2 regions of the Streptomyces sp. NPDC012474 genome follow, and region 2 is predicted to be linked to the other one. Evidence: riboswitches for the same ligand, from Rfam matches in the RefSeq annotation. Region 2 holds a riboswitch; the other holds the start of a gene.
The links. Region 2 has a riboswitch for glycine ahead of gcvT (glycine cleavage system aminomethyltransferase GcvT). Riboswitches for the same ligand answer to the same signal wherever they lie in the genome.
Positions count from the first base shown of each region.

Region 1: it holds a riboswitch for glycine, as region 2 does, so the genes downstream of both, gcvP (aminomethyl-transferring glycine dehydrogenase) here and gcvT (glycine cleavage system aminomethyltransferase GcvT) in region 2, are expected to answer to the same signal.

Region 1 is NZ_JBIBEP010000012.1:265,853-273,172, forward strand. It holds gene ACFY9S_RS25895 (TOBE domain-containing protein) at 1-311, shown strand, start outside; gene gcvP (aminomethyl-transferring glycine dehydrogenase) at 376-3,261, opposite strand; glycine riboswitch at 3,437-3,532, opposite strand; gene ACFY9S_RS25905 (PRC-barrel domain-containing protein) at 3,646-4,020, shown strand; gene ACFY9S_RS25910 (DNA polymerase IV) at 3,939-5,393, opposite strand; gene ACFY9S_RS25915 (MerR family transcriptional regulator) at 5,529-6,212, opposite strand; gene ACFY9S_RS25920 (bifunctional nuclease family protein) at 6,507-6,980, opposite strand; gene ACFY9S_RS25925 (MerR family transcriptional regulator) at 7,063-7,320, opposite strand, start outside.
Region 2 is NZ_JBIBEP010000028.1:11,789-19,108, forward strand. It holds gene ACFY9S_RS37755 (ABC transporter permease) at 1-448, opposite strand, end outside; gene ACFY9S_RS37760 (enhanced serine sensitivity protein SseB C-terminal domain-containing protein) at 848-1,648, opposite strand; gene ACFY9S_RS37765 (enhanced serine sensitivity protein SseB C-terminal domain-containing protein) at 1,789-2,577, opposite strand; gene ACFY9S_RS37770 (AAA family ATPase) at 2,762-3,430, opposite strand; glycine riboswitch at 3,653-3,752, shown strand; gene gcvT (glycine cleavage system aminomethyltransferase GcvT) at 3,946-5,067, shown strand; gene gcvH (glycine cleavage system protein GcvH) at 5,171-5,548, shown strand; gene glyA (serine hydroxymethyltransferase) at 5,558-6,820, shown strand; gene ACFY9S_RS37790 (L-serine ammonia-lyase) at 6,991-7,320, shown strand, end outside.

The DNA.
Region 1 (7,320 bases), on a different contig from region 2:
CGGCGATCACCCGCGAGGCCGCGGAAGAACTGCGTCTCGCACCGGGCGCCGCCGTGCGCGCCCTGATGAAGTCGACGGAGGTCTCCCTGGCCACCGCGCCGATCGAGGGCCTGTCGATCCGCAACCAGCTCCCCGGGACGGTCACGGACATCGCGGCCGGCGCCGCGATGGTGTCGGTCCGCGTCACGGTCGAGGGCGGCGAACTGACCGCCGCGATCACCGGGGACGCGGCGCACGACCTGGCCCTGTCACCCGGTATCCCCGTCGTCGCCCTGATCAAGGCGACCGAGGTGTCACTCGCCACCGCGTGACGCGCCGGGGAACGGCGAGAGGGGCCCCGCTCCGCGGAGCCCCTCCCCGTGACCGGTCGGCCGATCAGTCCTCGTACGCGTCCAGCGGCGGGCAGGAGCACACCAGGTTCCGGTCACCGAAGGCCTGGTCGATGCGGCGCACCGGCGGCCAGTACTTGTCGGCGGTCGACACCCCGGCGGGGAAGACGGCCTCCTCACGGCTGTAGGCGTGCTCCCACCGACCTGCGAGCGCACCGGCGGTGTGCGGGGCGCCGCGCAGCGGGTTGTCCTCAGCGGGCCACTCACCGGAGCCGACCTTCTCGATCTCCGCGCGAATGGCGATCATCGCCTCGCAGAACCGGTCCAGCTCGGCCAGGTCCTCCGACTCGGTCGGCTCGATCATCAGCGTCCCGGCCACCGGGAACGACATGGTCGGCGCGTGGAAGCCGTAGTCGATCAGCCGCTTGGCGACATCGTCGACGCTCACGCCGGTCGCCTTGGTCAGCGGCCGCAGGTCGATGATGCACTCGTGGGCGACGAGCCCGCCGGGACCGGTGTAGAGCACCGGGTAGTGCGGCTCCAGCCGCTTGGCGATGTAGTTGGCGCTGAGCACGGCCACCTGCGTGGCCCGCTTCAGCCCCTCGCCGCCCATGAGCCGGACGTACGCCCACGAGATCGGCAGGATGCCGGCCGAGCCCCACGGCGCCGCCGAGATGGGCCCGACGCCCGTCTCGGGGCCCGCCTCGGGCTGCAGCGGGTGGTTCGGCAGGTAGGGCGCGAGGTGCTCGCGCACCGCGACCGGGCCGACGCCGGGACCGCCGCCGCCGTGCGGGATGCAGAAGGTCTTGTGCAGGTTCAGGTGCGAGACGTCCCCGCCGAAGTGCCCCGGCTTGGCGAGCCCGACGAGAGCGTTGAGGTTGGCCCCGTCGACGTAGACCTGGCCGCCCGCCTCGTGCACCTGGGCGCAGATGTCGGCCACGTGCTCCTCGAACACCCCGTGGGTGGACGGGTAGGTGATCATCAGCACGGCCAGCTCGTCGCGGTACTGCTCGATCTTCGCCCGCAGATCCTCGACGTCGATCTCGCCGTCCTCGGCGGTCTTCACGACCACGACCTTCATGCCCGCCATCACCGCGCTGGCGGCATTGGTGCCGTGGGCGGACGACGGGATCAGGCACACGGTGCGCTGCTCGTCCCCGTTGGCCCGGTGGTAGCCGCGGACGGCGAGCAGTCCGGCCAGCTCGCCCTGCGACCCGGCGTTCGGCTGGAGGGACACCTTGTCGTAGCCGGTGACCTCGGCGAGCCGGTCCTCCAGCTCGTGGATGAGGGTGAGGTAGCCCCCGGCCTGCTCGGCGGGCGCGAAGGGGTGCAGCTGCCCGAACTCGGGCCAGGTGACCGGCTCCATCTCGGTGGTGGCGTTGAGCTTCATGGTGCAGGAGCCCAGCGGGATCATGCCCCGGTCGAGCGCGTAGTCGCGGTCGGCCAGCCGGCGCAGGTAGCGCAGCATGGCGGTCTCGGAGCGGTGCTGGTGGAAGACGGGGTGCGTCAGGTAGTCGTCGGTGCGCAGGAGCGCGCCCGGAAGCCCGTCCTCGGTGGCCGCGTCCAGTGCCTCGACGACGCCCTCGACCCCGAAAGCGGCCCATACGGCACGCAGCTGGGCCCGCGTCGTGGTCTCGTCGCAGGCGATCGAGACGTGGTCGGCGTCCACGAGCCGCAGGTTGACCCCGTTGCCCCGCGCGGCGGCCACGACCTCGGCGGCCCGGCCCTCGACGCGCACGGTCAGGGTGTCGAAGTAGGAGCCGTGCACGATCTCGACCCCGCCGTTCGCGAGTCCGGCGGCGAGGACCGTGGCGTACCGGTGGGTGCGCCGGGCGATGCCCTTCAGGCCCTCGGGCCCGTGGTAGACGGCGTACATGCCGGCCATGACGGCGAGCAGCACCTGGGCGGTGCAGATGTTGCTGGTGGCCTTCTCACGGCGGATGTGCTGTTCACGCGTCTGCAGGGCCAGCCGGTAGGCCTTGTTGCCGTCGGCGTCCACGGACACGCCGACGAGCCGCCCGGGCAGGCTGCGCGCCATCTTGCCCTGGACCGCCATGTAGCCGGCGTGCGGCCCGCCGAAGCCCATGGGCACGCCGAAGCGCTGCGTCGTCCCGACGGCGATGTCCGCCCCGAGCTCGCCGGGCGACTTCAGCAGCGCCAGCGCCAGCAGGTCGGCGGCGACGGTGACGAGCGCCCCGAGCCCGTGCGCCTGGTCGATGACCGGCTTGATGTCCCGCACGGCACCGGAGGCGCCCGGGTACTGGATCAGCACACCGTTGATGTCACGCTCGGCGAGGGCGGCGGGGATGCCCTGGCCGAGGTCCGCGACGACGACCTCGACGCCCGTGGGCTCGGCGCGGGTCCGGATCACGGCGATGGTCTGCGGAAGCGTGTCCGCGTCGACCAGGAACAGGCCCTTCTTGTTCTTGCCCAGACGCCGCGACAGCGCCATGGCCTCGGCGGCCGCGGTGCCCTCGTCGAGCAGGGAGGCGCCGGAGGTCGGCAGTCCGGTCAGCTCGGCGACCATCGTCTGGAAGTTGAGCAGCGCCTCGAGCCGGCCCTGCGAGATCTCCGGCTGGTACGGCGTGTAGGCCGTGTACCAGGACGGGTTCTCCATGACGTTGCGCATGATCACCGGCGGCGTGAACGTGCCGTAGTAGCCGAGGCCGATCATGGAACCGAGGACCTCGTTGCGGTCGGCGAGGGAGCGCAGCTCGGCGATCACCTCGGCCTCGCTGCGGGCGCCCGGCAGGTCCAGTGCCTCGGCGCTCTTGATCACGGCCGGGACAGCGGCGGCGGTGAGCTCGTCCAGCGAGCCGTAGCCGACCTGGGCGAGCATCTTGGCGCAGGCCTCGTGGTCGGGGCCGATGTGGCGCTGCTCGAAGGGGACTGCCTCTTCGAGCTCGGAGAGCGGAATGCGGTGGGCGGTCATTACGGAGGCCTCCTGGTCGACACGACCTTCGAGGGGCACCACGGCACGGGTACCCGGACGGCCTCCCCCTCTGTCATCTCAACCTGAGAGCTTCACCGGATCGCCCGAAGGCCTCCGGTTTTCACCGTCGGTGAGAGCGGAAGCCGTCGACACCCGCTCTGCTTTCCAGAGTGACCTCGTCCGTGCGGTACGTGAGCCTGAGAGATTCCGGGGAGGATTTGCTCCTTCGGCGCCTCCGATGGTGTCTGGAGGACTCTCCCGCACGGGGTCAACAGCCGCTGCCAGCGTACCAGCGAGGTCAACGCACGAACCTTCGAGTGGCCGCATCCCCGCTTGTACCGTTTTGTAGTGTTTACGGATGAGGTGCGACCATGTGGAGGTCCCGTGCGAACCGATATCGATCCGCGCAACCTGATCGGCCGCAAGGCGTTCGACCGCAACGGGACCAGGATCGGCACCATCGACGAGGTCTACCTCGACGACGCCACCGGCGAGCCGGAGTGGGCGGCCATACGGACCGGCCTGTTCAGCAGGGACGCATTCGTCCCCCTGGAGCCCAGCGAACTGATCGAGGGCGCCCTGCACGTCCCCTTCGAACGCGCCCTGATCAAGGACGCCCCCGACTTCGGGGTGGGCCGCCACCTCTCCCCCGAGCAGGAACTGCAGCTCTACCACCACTACGGTCTCGACGTCGCCGCCCCGCCCCCGCTGCCGGACCGCGACTTCGGCAAGCTGGCGGGCACCGACGAGACGGCATGAGACTCCTCCCCGGGCGCTTCCACTCCCCCGTCGGTCCCTCGTAACACCAACGGCAGCGGATCCGCCGCCACCAGATCCGGGTCGTCGACCCGGAAGGTCCGCACGCGCCCGGGCTCCGAGGAGGGCGTCTCGAACCGCACGGTGACCCGCCCCAGGCCGCTGCCCTGCACCCATCCGTGACCGAACTCGGCGTGCCGCACGTCGTGCCCGGCGGGCCAACGCCGCTCGGCGAGGGACGGCTGCTCCTCGGCCGGCGCCACGGCGTGCTCCTCGACCGGGCCCTCCGCGACCGCCCGCTCCCCCGCCGCCTGGGCGAACAGGTCCTCCTGTGTGTAGTCGGCGAGCCCGCTGACGCCCACTCCGAGGAGCCGCACCCCGCCGGTCGTGTCGACCGAGTCCAGCAATCTGGCCGCCGCCTCACGGATCACCGCCGGGTCGTCCGTGGGCCCGCGCAGCGTCTCGGAGCGGGTGAGCGTCGAGAAGTCGTAGCGCCGCACCTTCAGCACGATCGTCCGCCCGGACAGCCCTGCCCCGCGCAACCGGCGCACGCACCGCTCCGCGAGCCGCTGCACCTCCAGCCCGACTCGCGTCCGGTCGTGGATGTCGATGTCGTAGGTGTCCTCGACCGACACCGACTTCGTCTCACGCTCCGCCACCACGGGCCGGTCGTCCCGCGCCAGCGCCATGGCGTGGAGACCGTGCCCGTGCGCCTTCCCCAGCAGCCGGACCAGTTCGTCCTCGCCCGCCTCGACGATCTCCTCGACCGTGGTGATCCCGGCCCGCCTCAGATGATCCCCCGTGGCCGGGCCCACCCCCGGCAGCGTCCGCACCGACATCGGCCCGAGCATGGCCCGCTCCGTCCCCGGCTCGATCACCACCAGCCCGTCGGGCTTGGCCTCCTCCGAGGCGATCTTCGCGAGCATCTTGGAGGCTGCGAGCCCCACCGACCCCGTGAGCCCCGTGGCGGCCCGTATGTCCGCGCGCAGCTTCATCCCGGCCAGCCGCGCCGATGGCTCGTCCCAGGCCACGTCCCCGGCCTCCAGGTCCACGAACGCCTCGTCCAGGCTCAGCGGCTCCACCAGCGGCGACAACGCCCGCAGCAGCTCCATCACCCGCTCGCTGATCGACCGGTAGAAGTCGAAGCGCGGCACGAGATAGGCGGCGTTCGGCGCGAGCCGCCGGGCCTGCCCCATGGGCATCGCCGAATGAACCCCGAAAACCCGGGCCTCGTACGACGCGGTCGCCACCACGCCTCGCGGCCCGAGCCCTCCCACCACCACGGCCTTCCCGCGCAGACTCGGCTTGGACGCCTGCTCCACCGAGGCGAAGAAGGCATCCATGTCGAGATGCAGGATCGTGGGCGCGGTTCTCACAACTCCGATGCTGCCCTACGCCACTGACAACGCCCCGCACGACCGCCCGGAACGCCCCGAGGGAAACCGCTTACGCTCCGGTGCGGAAACGTCCCGCCTACTGCGGCCGCGTGCGGTCCTTCGCTGCCGGACGGCTCAGACGGCCCGGTTCCGCCGACGCGCCAGCTCGTCCGCCGGATTCGGTCCGACCAGAGTCTCGCCGGTGTCGATCCGCTCGCCGTGCAGCTGGGACAGCGCGCTCTCGACGTCCCGCCACACCACGCCCACGGCGATCCCGAACACACCCTGGCCGCCTTGGAGCAGGGCATGGACTTCGTCGGGCGAGGTGCACTCGTAGACCGTCGCGCCGTCGCTCATCAGCGTCATGCGCTCCAGGTCGCTGAAACCGCGTTCCCTGAGGTGGTGGACGGCCGTCCGGATGTTCTGCAAGGACACCCCGGTGTCGAGGAATCGCTTGACGATCTTCAGGACGACCACGTCCCGGAAGCTGTACAGCCGCTGCGTCCCGGATCCGTGGGCGGGGCGCACGCTCGGCTCGACGAGCCCCGTACGGGCCCAGTAGTCCAACTGCCGGTAGGTGATACCGGCGGCCGCACAGGCCGTGGGGCCGCGATAGCCGATCTGCTCGGACGCCATGGACGTCGTCCCTCCGCTGCTCGGGACCGCTGTCGGTCGCTGCGGAGCGTGCTCGGCCGCGCCTCCGGGCTGAGGGCATCCACCGCCCGGGAGGGGCCGTGAGCCGGGGGGAGGGTACGGACCGCTCGCCCTGAGACTGCGCTCGGGGCCGCCCCCAGCCGTACCGTCGCCGCTGCTTCTCACGCCGACCTCCGTCCTTGACCTGCCTTCTCGACGGTAGGCAGTCACCAGGGGTGCGTCAACGATCGCCACACTCGCCACGCCGAGTGATAATCACCCTGAGAGTGGTTTCCCGTGCCCCACCGCGGGGAAAGGCTAGCCGAATGTGCTCGGCGCGAGCCGCATGACGCTCTCACTCGCCACCGGCACATGCGGGCATTTCACCCGTCACACATACGGCGGGCGGCCCCACCACGGACCGCATCGTCAGCCGGGCCGCCCACACCCCTTCTCAGACCGCTGCCGATCCCGAGGCGCTCACTGGCTGCTGCTGCCGAAGTCCTCCGGGGAGATCTGGTCGAGGAACTCGCGGAACTTCTCCACCTCGTCCTCCTGCTCGTCCGGGATCGCGATGCCGGCGTCGTCGAGCACCGTGTCACTTCCGTAGATCGGTGTCCCGGTGCGCAGCGCGAGCGCTATGGCGTCGGACGGGCGGGCGCTCACCTCGACGCCGCTGGCGAAGACCAGCTCCGCGTAGAAGACGCCCTCACGCAGGTCCGTGATGCGCACTTCCGTGAGCTCCTGGCCGACGGCTTCCAGCACGTCCTTGAACAGGTCGTGAGTCAGCGGCCGCGCGGGAGCCATGCCCTGCTGGGCGAAGGCGATCGCTGTCGCCTCCCCCGGCCCGATCCAGATGGGGAGGTAACGGTCGCCTCCCACTTCACGCAGCAGCACGATCGGTTGGTTGGAGGGCATTTCGACCCGGACACCTACGACATCGAGCTCGTTCACACAGCAACCCTAGGCCGTGCTCGGGACGTTTGGGTAGTCGGGCCGGTATCGGGCGCCTGATCCGGCCCTGTGCGCGCCCTCCTCAGGGCAGCCGCAGGCCGAGCGCCGTGCGCACCAGCGCGGCGTGCAGCTTCACCGTGAGCCCGGCCAGCTCCTTGGCGCGGGCCTCGGCATGAGCCCTGGTCTGCGGGTTCCGGTGCCTTCTCAAGGGGGCCACCACCTGGTCCACGAGCCCGGCCTCACGGTCGGCGGCGGCCTTCATCACCCGCAGGTGCCGGGGCTCGATCCCGAACCGCCCGAGCTCGATGACGAGCAGGGCGACGGTGACCGCCTCGGCGTC
Region 2 (7,320 bases):
CGTAGTAGCCGGCGACCAGGCCCATGACGGTGCCGATGACGACGGACAGCAGCGTCGCACCGAAGGCGACGACCAGGGAGACCCAGGAGCCCTCCAGGATGCGGGCGAGGATGTCACGGCCGAACTTCGGCTCGACGCCCAGCGGGTGGTCCCAGCTCATCCCTCCGAAGTCACCCTTGGGCAGGGAGGTGTTCGGATCGATCAGGTCCTGGTGGAAGGCGTTCGGGTCGAGGCCCAGCAGCGCCTGGATCGGACGGGACAGCGCCGCCACGAGGATGAGCAGCACGACAACGATGCCACCCACCACCGCCACCTTGTCGCGCTTGAAACGGGTCCAGGCGATCTGCCCGAGAGACCGTCCCTCGATGTGCCGGGACTTCACACCCGCCAGCACGGCCTCCGGCTGGGCCTCGGCCTGCGATCCGGTGGTCTCGATCGGTGCCGTCACAAGTGCCCTGCCCCTTCTCGCCGGTGGTCACCGGCCCCCTTGCCCACCATTGTCGGCGGCTTGATCCACTGTGGCGATGGCGTGGCGTCCGCAGATGGTACGGCCACCGTCGGGCCGATCCTTCGCTCGGTAGCGCTCACAGGATCGACGGCCTCGCGCCTGAGAGGCGAGTCTTCAACGCGCTTACGATCACACGCCAGGCCTGGTGGAGAATGTATGCGCAACCGTGATGCCGACTGAGGGATTCCGTTATCCGGACACGCGAGCACGTGGTCCGGACGATACGGCGTTGAAACCTGCACATCGCACGCAAAGCACCCGGCGCCCGCCGGCTGGACGGCCGAGGTGGCAACGGCCGTTGCGGCGACGTCGGATGCGGCGACGCCGATCCGGTCCGGGTCAGTACCTGCCCTGGGCCGGCGGGTATCCGTAGCCGGAGGCCGGGGCCTGAACGGGGGCGGTGGCGTGGGCCTCGCGGTCGTAGAAGGGGCGCGCCTTCGCGCGGAGCCACATGGCGACCGGGTCGTGCTCGTCGGACATCGCGACGGTCGACACGGGGAGCCCGTCCGGCACGGCGCCGAGGGACTGCTGCATCATCGCGCGCACGGAGTCCACGGCCGGCGGCGAGGTGTCGTACACGTCCAGTCCGATGGCGAGGTACGGCGCCCCGAGCGCGGGCTGCACCCAGGCGCGGCGCAGCGAGCGGACGGCCGGGGTGCGGTGGGCGTTCTGCGCGAGCAGGGCGTAGAACTGCGGGATCTCGATGGCGGGTTCGGACAGCCGCAGGGGGCCCGCGGGCTGGCGGTCCAGGCCGGTGGCGATCCGGCGCAGGTCGAGCCAGGGGATGCCGACGCCTCCGCCGGGGGCGTGCGGATTGAGCCAGAGACCGTAGTGGTCGGGGTAGAGCGCACGGGCGACGTCGACGCCGTCGACCACCTCGTAGGAGCGGTTCCAGCCGCTGGCGGAGAGCTCCTGGGCGGAGGTCACGCAGGGGGCGTAGCCGTGGCCGTCGACGTCCATGTTTCCGTACTGGGCGTCCGGTGAGCCGGCCTGGCCGTGCCACAGGAGCATCCAGATCTGGCCGCTGTGCGGGGTCGCGAGCGCGCGCAGGAGAGCCTCGTAGGCGTCGTAACGCCCGGGCGTGACCTGGCGCAGCATGTGCTCGACCTGTCCGGCCGCGGCCGTGCCGCTCGCGCTCACCTTTACCGCCCCTTCGTACAACGCCTCGACGGTGCCCTAGCTTAAGCCCGCGGGGGAGCCCCCGGGGATGGACGCCGTCGGGCGGGTGCGGGTTGTGTGTGGTTGATCGCGCCGTTCCTCGCGCCCCTGAGCGGGCTGCCCTACCGCTGGTAGAAGGGCCGGACCCGGTCCCGCATCCAGACGCCCACCGGGTCCTCCGCCACGTCCAGGAGGACGAGGTTGACCGGCCAGGGGGCCGGGACAGCGGTGACGGCACGGGTGAGGGCGTCCAGGGGGAGGGCGCGCAGGTCGCCTTCCCACCGGGAGAGTTCGACGCCGACGAACATCACGGGGTCGGCGGTCTCGATGGCCGCGAGGCAGCGCCGGGCCGTGACGACGACACCGGTCGCCTCGAACTCGGCGGAGGCGGCGGCGAGGAAGTCAACGGGGTCCTCCTGCCAGTCGGGCTCGAAGAGGCGGACCCGGCCGCCGCTCGCGTGACCGTCCAGCGAGGTCCGGCCGGCCCGGCACAGCTCGGCCACCGCGGGCGGCGGCAGCGGGATGCCGACCACACCACCCGGGTTGATGGCGATGCCCGCGTGCGGGGGCAGACCGCGGGCGAACTCCACGGCGGGCGCGATGGTGTACGACATGTGGGAGCCCACGACCTGGCGGAACTGCTCCTCGGAGCTGAACACCGGCACGAACGCCTGACCGTCGATCTCGATGCCGGGCAGGTCGAGGGGGCCGCTGTGCGGGCCGCCGCCGTTGGGCAGCGGAATCCACACGAAACTCCGGCCGAGCACCTCGACGATCCGCCCGCCGGCCGCCGGTCCGGCGCCGAGGGAGGCCGAGAGCACCTCCTCCAGCTCGTTGCCGGGCCAACCGCCGTGCGGGTGGGTCTGCGTCTGCGCCGGGAAGTCCGCGGAGAAGCCCGCCGGGATGTCCATCTGCCTACCGCCTGCCTGGAACCACTGCTGTGGGTCACAGGCTAACGGCTGCCGGACTCCGCGGGGCATGGGGAATACGGCCCTGTGGACGACGGCGTGGGCTCAGCCCGTGAAGCCGACTCCGGGTGGACGACGGCGTGGGCTCAGCCCGTGAAGCCGACTCCGGGTGGACGACGGCGTGGGCTCAGCCCGTGAAGCCGATTCTGTGGAGGGCGTTCGCCGCGTCGCGGTCGGCGAGGACGGCCGAGCCGCAGCCCGAGGGGAGGTCGCCGCGTTCCACCGCGCGCAGGATGCGGGTGCTTGCCGCGCGGTGGCGCAGGAACGCGTAGCGCGAGACGCCGCGGCCCCGGTCGCGCTGGCCGGCCAGGGCCTGCTCGGGGGTGACGTCGAGGAGGAGCAGGTGGAGCGTGCCGCCCCGGCGGCGGGCCTCACGGGCGAGCCAGCGGCGGACCCAGGCCTGCGTGCCGCAGTCGTGCACGACGACGGCCTCCCCGGTGCGCAGGGCGCGGCGCAGCCCGGCGTAGTGGGAGAGGCGGACGAGCGGACGGTAGAGCGCGTACGGCAGGGCGCGCGGCATGCGGCGCTCCCAGCGGTCGCGGGTGTCCTGGGAGTCGATGCGCCCGCCCGGCACGGTCCGCCGCATCAGCGTGGACTTGCCGCTGCCGGGCAGCCCCGTGACCACGACGAGGTCGCGGGGGCCGAACAGCAGCGCGTGCGGGCCGCACCCGGGGCGCTCGCGCAGATCGCGGACGACCGGCGCCGGCACCGGGGCGCGGACCGCCCGGACCGGAACGGCGGCCGGCTGCTCGGGCAGCGCGATGCCCGTCGTCGCGTACGCGGTGGTCCTGTTCACCGTGATCGTCCTCCCCTGGGGCCAGGTACGGAGTCCCATCCCCGCCGAGTGTAAAGAGAAGGTAATGCCGCGGGCCTCTCATTTACGTGCTCGTCCTGCAACAGGGCTGCTACAGGTCGCCGTGTCCGGCGGGCGGGACTCGTGCACTCCCTGGGAAAGGTCCCCCTGCCGCGCCCGAAGGATGCGTGCAATGATGTGCGCGCCAACTGCATACCGGCCGTTTGAATCCGCGCGGGAGAGTCTCCAGCACCGCAAGAGCTGGGGCGCCGAAGGAGCAAGTCCCTCCCTTGAATCTCTCAGGCCCCGTTACCGCGCGGGCGAGGCACATCTGAAAAGCGGGCCTCCCCCTGTCTCGGGCAGGGCGTGGTCCCACCCAAGGTGCAAGCCATGGACCGGCGCGGTCATGGCGAACCTCTCAGGTTCCGATGACAGATGGGGAGGAACGCCCTCGCCCTCCCCACGCTCGAACGAGCTCGAGCGGGAGGTACCCCATCGCCCCTGGGAGACGACCGACCGTGAGCAGTACAGGAGAACTCCGTCACACCGCGCTCGATGCCCTGCATCGTTCGCTCGGCGCGACGATGACCGACTTCGCCGGCTGGGACATGCCCCTGCGCTACGGTTCCGAGCGCGACGAGCACATCGCCGTGCGCACGAAGGCCGGCCTTTTCGACCTCTCCCACATGGGTGAGATCACCGTCACCGGCCCGCAGGCCGCCGCCCTGCTCGACTTCGCGCTGGTGGGCAACATCGGCGGCGTGAAGCCGGGCCGGGCCCGCTACACCATGATCTGCCGGGCCGACGGCGGCATCCTGGACGATCTGATCGTCTACCGCCTCGGCGACACCGAGTACATGGTCGTCGCGAACGCCTCCAACGCCCAGGTGGTCCTGGACACGCTGACCGAGCGCGCCGCCGGCTTCGACGCCGAGGTGCGCGACGACCGGGACGCCTACGCGCTGATCGCCGTACAGGGCCCGCAGTCGCCCGGGATCCTGAAGTCCCTGACCGACGCCGACCTCGACGGTCTGAAGTACTACGCCGGGCTGCCCGGCACGGTCGCGGGCGTCCCGGCCCTGATCGCCCGGACCGGCTACACCGGTGAGGACGGCTTCGAGCTGTTCGTGAAGCCCGAGCACGCCGTCGAGCTGTGGCAGGGCCTGACCAAGGCCGGCGAGGGCGCCGGTCTGGTCCCCTGCGGGCTGTCCTGCCGCGACACGCTGCGTCTGGAGGCGGGCATGCCGCTGTACGGGCACGAGCTGTCGACCTCCCTCACTCCCTTCGACGCCGGGCTCGGCCGGGTGGTGAAGTTCGAGAAGGAGGGCGACTTCGTGGGGCGCGAGGCCCTGCGCGAGGCCGCCGCCCGCGCCGAGCGGAATCCGCCGCGCGTGCTGGTCGGGCTCGTCGCCGAGGGCCGCCGGGTGCCGCGCGCCGGGTACGCGGTCGTCGCCGGCGGCGAGGTGGTCGGCGAGGTCACCTCCGGCGCCCCCTCCCCCACCCTCGGCAAGCCGATCGCGATGGCGTACGTCGACGCCGCGCACGCCGCGCCCGGCGCGAGTGGCGTGGGCGTGGACATCCGGGGCAGTCACGAGCCGTACGAGGTCGTGGCGCTGCCGTTCTACAAGCGCCACAAGTAGACACTGGCCCAAGGGCCGCGACAGCGCCCCTGTGCCCGTCGTCCCAGCTCACCAGCAGTCCCCCCTTCCACAGCACTCCCGCGCGTACAGGAGAATCCAGGCCATGAGCAATCCCGAAGAGCTGCGCTACAGCAAGGAGCACGAGTGGCTGTCGGCCGCCCAGGACGGCGTCTCGACGGTCGGCATCACGGAGCACGCGGCCAACGCGCTCGGCGATGTCGTGTTCGTCCAGCTTCCCGAGGTCGGTGACTCCGTGTCCGCCGGCGAGACCTGCGGCGAGCTGGAGTCGACCAAGTCGGTGTCCGACCTGTACTCCCCCGTGTCCGGTGAGATCACCGAGGTCAACGAGGACGTCGTGAACGACCCGTCGCTGGTGAACTCGGCCCCCTTCGAGGGCGGCTGGCTGTTCAAGGTGCGGATCACGGACGAGCCGGGCGACCTGCTCTCCGCCGCCGAGTACACCGCGTTCTCCGCGGGCTGAGGGAGTCGTATGTCCGTCCTGAACACACCCCTGCACGAGCTCGACCCGGCGGTCGCCGCCGCGGTCGACGCCGAGCTGCACCGCCAGCAGTCGACGCTGGAGATGATCGCCTCGGAGAACTTCGCTCCGGTCGCGGTCATGGAGGCGCAGGGCTCGGTCCTCACCAACAAGTACGCCGAGGGCTACCCGGGGCGCCGCTACTACGGCGGCTGCGAGCACGTCGACGTGGTCGAGCAGATCGCGATCGACCGCATCAAGGAGCTGTTCGGCGCCGAGCACGCCAACGTGCAGCCGCACTCGGGCGCCCAGGCCAACGCGGCAGCGATGTTCGCGCTGCTCAAGCCGGGCGACACCATCATGGGCCTGAACCTCGCCCACGGCGGGCACCTGACGCACGGCATGAAGATCAACTTCTCCGGCAAGCTCTACGACGTCGTCGCCTACCACGTGGGCGACGACGGCCGGGTCGACATGGCCGAGGTGGAGCGGCTGGCGAAGGAGTCCCGGCCGAAGCTGATCGTCGCCGGCTGGTCGGCGTACCCGCGGCAGCTGGACTTCGCGGAGTTCCGCCGGATCGCGGACGAGGTCGGCGCGTACCTGATGGTCGACATGGCCCACTTCGCGGGGCTCGTGGCGGCCGGGCTGCACCCGAACCCGGTGCCGCACGCGCACGTGGTGACCACCACGACCCACAAGACCCTGGGCGGCCCGCGCGGCGGTGTGATCCTCTCCACGGCCGAGCTGGCCAAGAAGATCAACTCCGCTGTCTTCCCCGGTCAGCAGGGTGGCCCGCTGGAGCACGTGATCGCCGCCAAGGCGGTGGCCTTCAAGGTCGCCGCCTCGGAGGACTTCAAGGAGCGCCAGCGCCGTACGCTGGACGGTGCCCGCATCCTGGCCGAGCGTCTGGTGAAGGACGACGTCCGGGCCGTGGGCGTGGACGTCCTGTCCGGCGGCACGGACGTGCACCTGGTCCTGGTGGACCTGCGCCACTCGGAGCTGGACGGCCGGCAGGCCGAGGACCGCCTCCACGAGGTGGGCATCACCGTCAACCGGAACGCGATCCCGAACGACCCGCGTCCGCCGATGGTGACGTCCGGTCTGCGGATCGGCACACCGGCCCTGGCGACCCGGGGCTTCTCGACCGAGGACTTCGCGGAGGTCGCGGACGTCATCGCCGAGGCGCTGAAGCCGGCCTACGACGCGCAGGCCCTCAAGGCCCGCGTGAAGGCGCTGGCCGACAAGCACCCGCTGTACCCGGATCTGAACAAGTAGCGGGTCCGAAGGAGTAGCGGGCCCGAGCAAGTAGCGGGCCCGAGCAAGTAACGGATCTGAACACGTAGCGGGTCCGAACAACTAATGAAGAAACCTTTCGGGTGCCGCGCCCGCCACCAGCGGTCGCGGCGCCCACCCCCTCTGCACCACCCCGTAGTCAGGAGTTCCCCGTGGCCATCTCGGTCTTCGACCTGTTCTCGATCGGCATCGGCCCGTCCAGCTCCCACACCGTCGGCCCGATGCGGGCGGCAGGCCTGTTCGTACGGCGGCTGCGCAACGAGGAGTTCCTGGACTCCGTCGCCTCGGTCCGCGCGGAGCTGTACGGCTCGCTCGGCGCGACCGGCCACGGCCACGGCACGCCCAAGGCGGTGCTGCTCGGCCTGGAGGGCGACTCGCCCCGCACGGTGGACGTGTCGAGCGCGGACGAGCGGGTGGAGGCGATCAAGGCCGGCGGGCGGCTCAACCTGCTCGGCGAGCACGAGATCGCGTTCTCCTTCGAC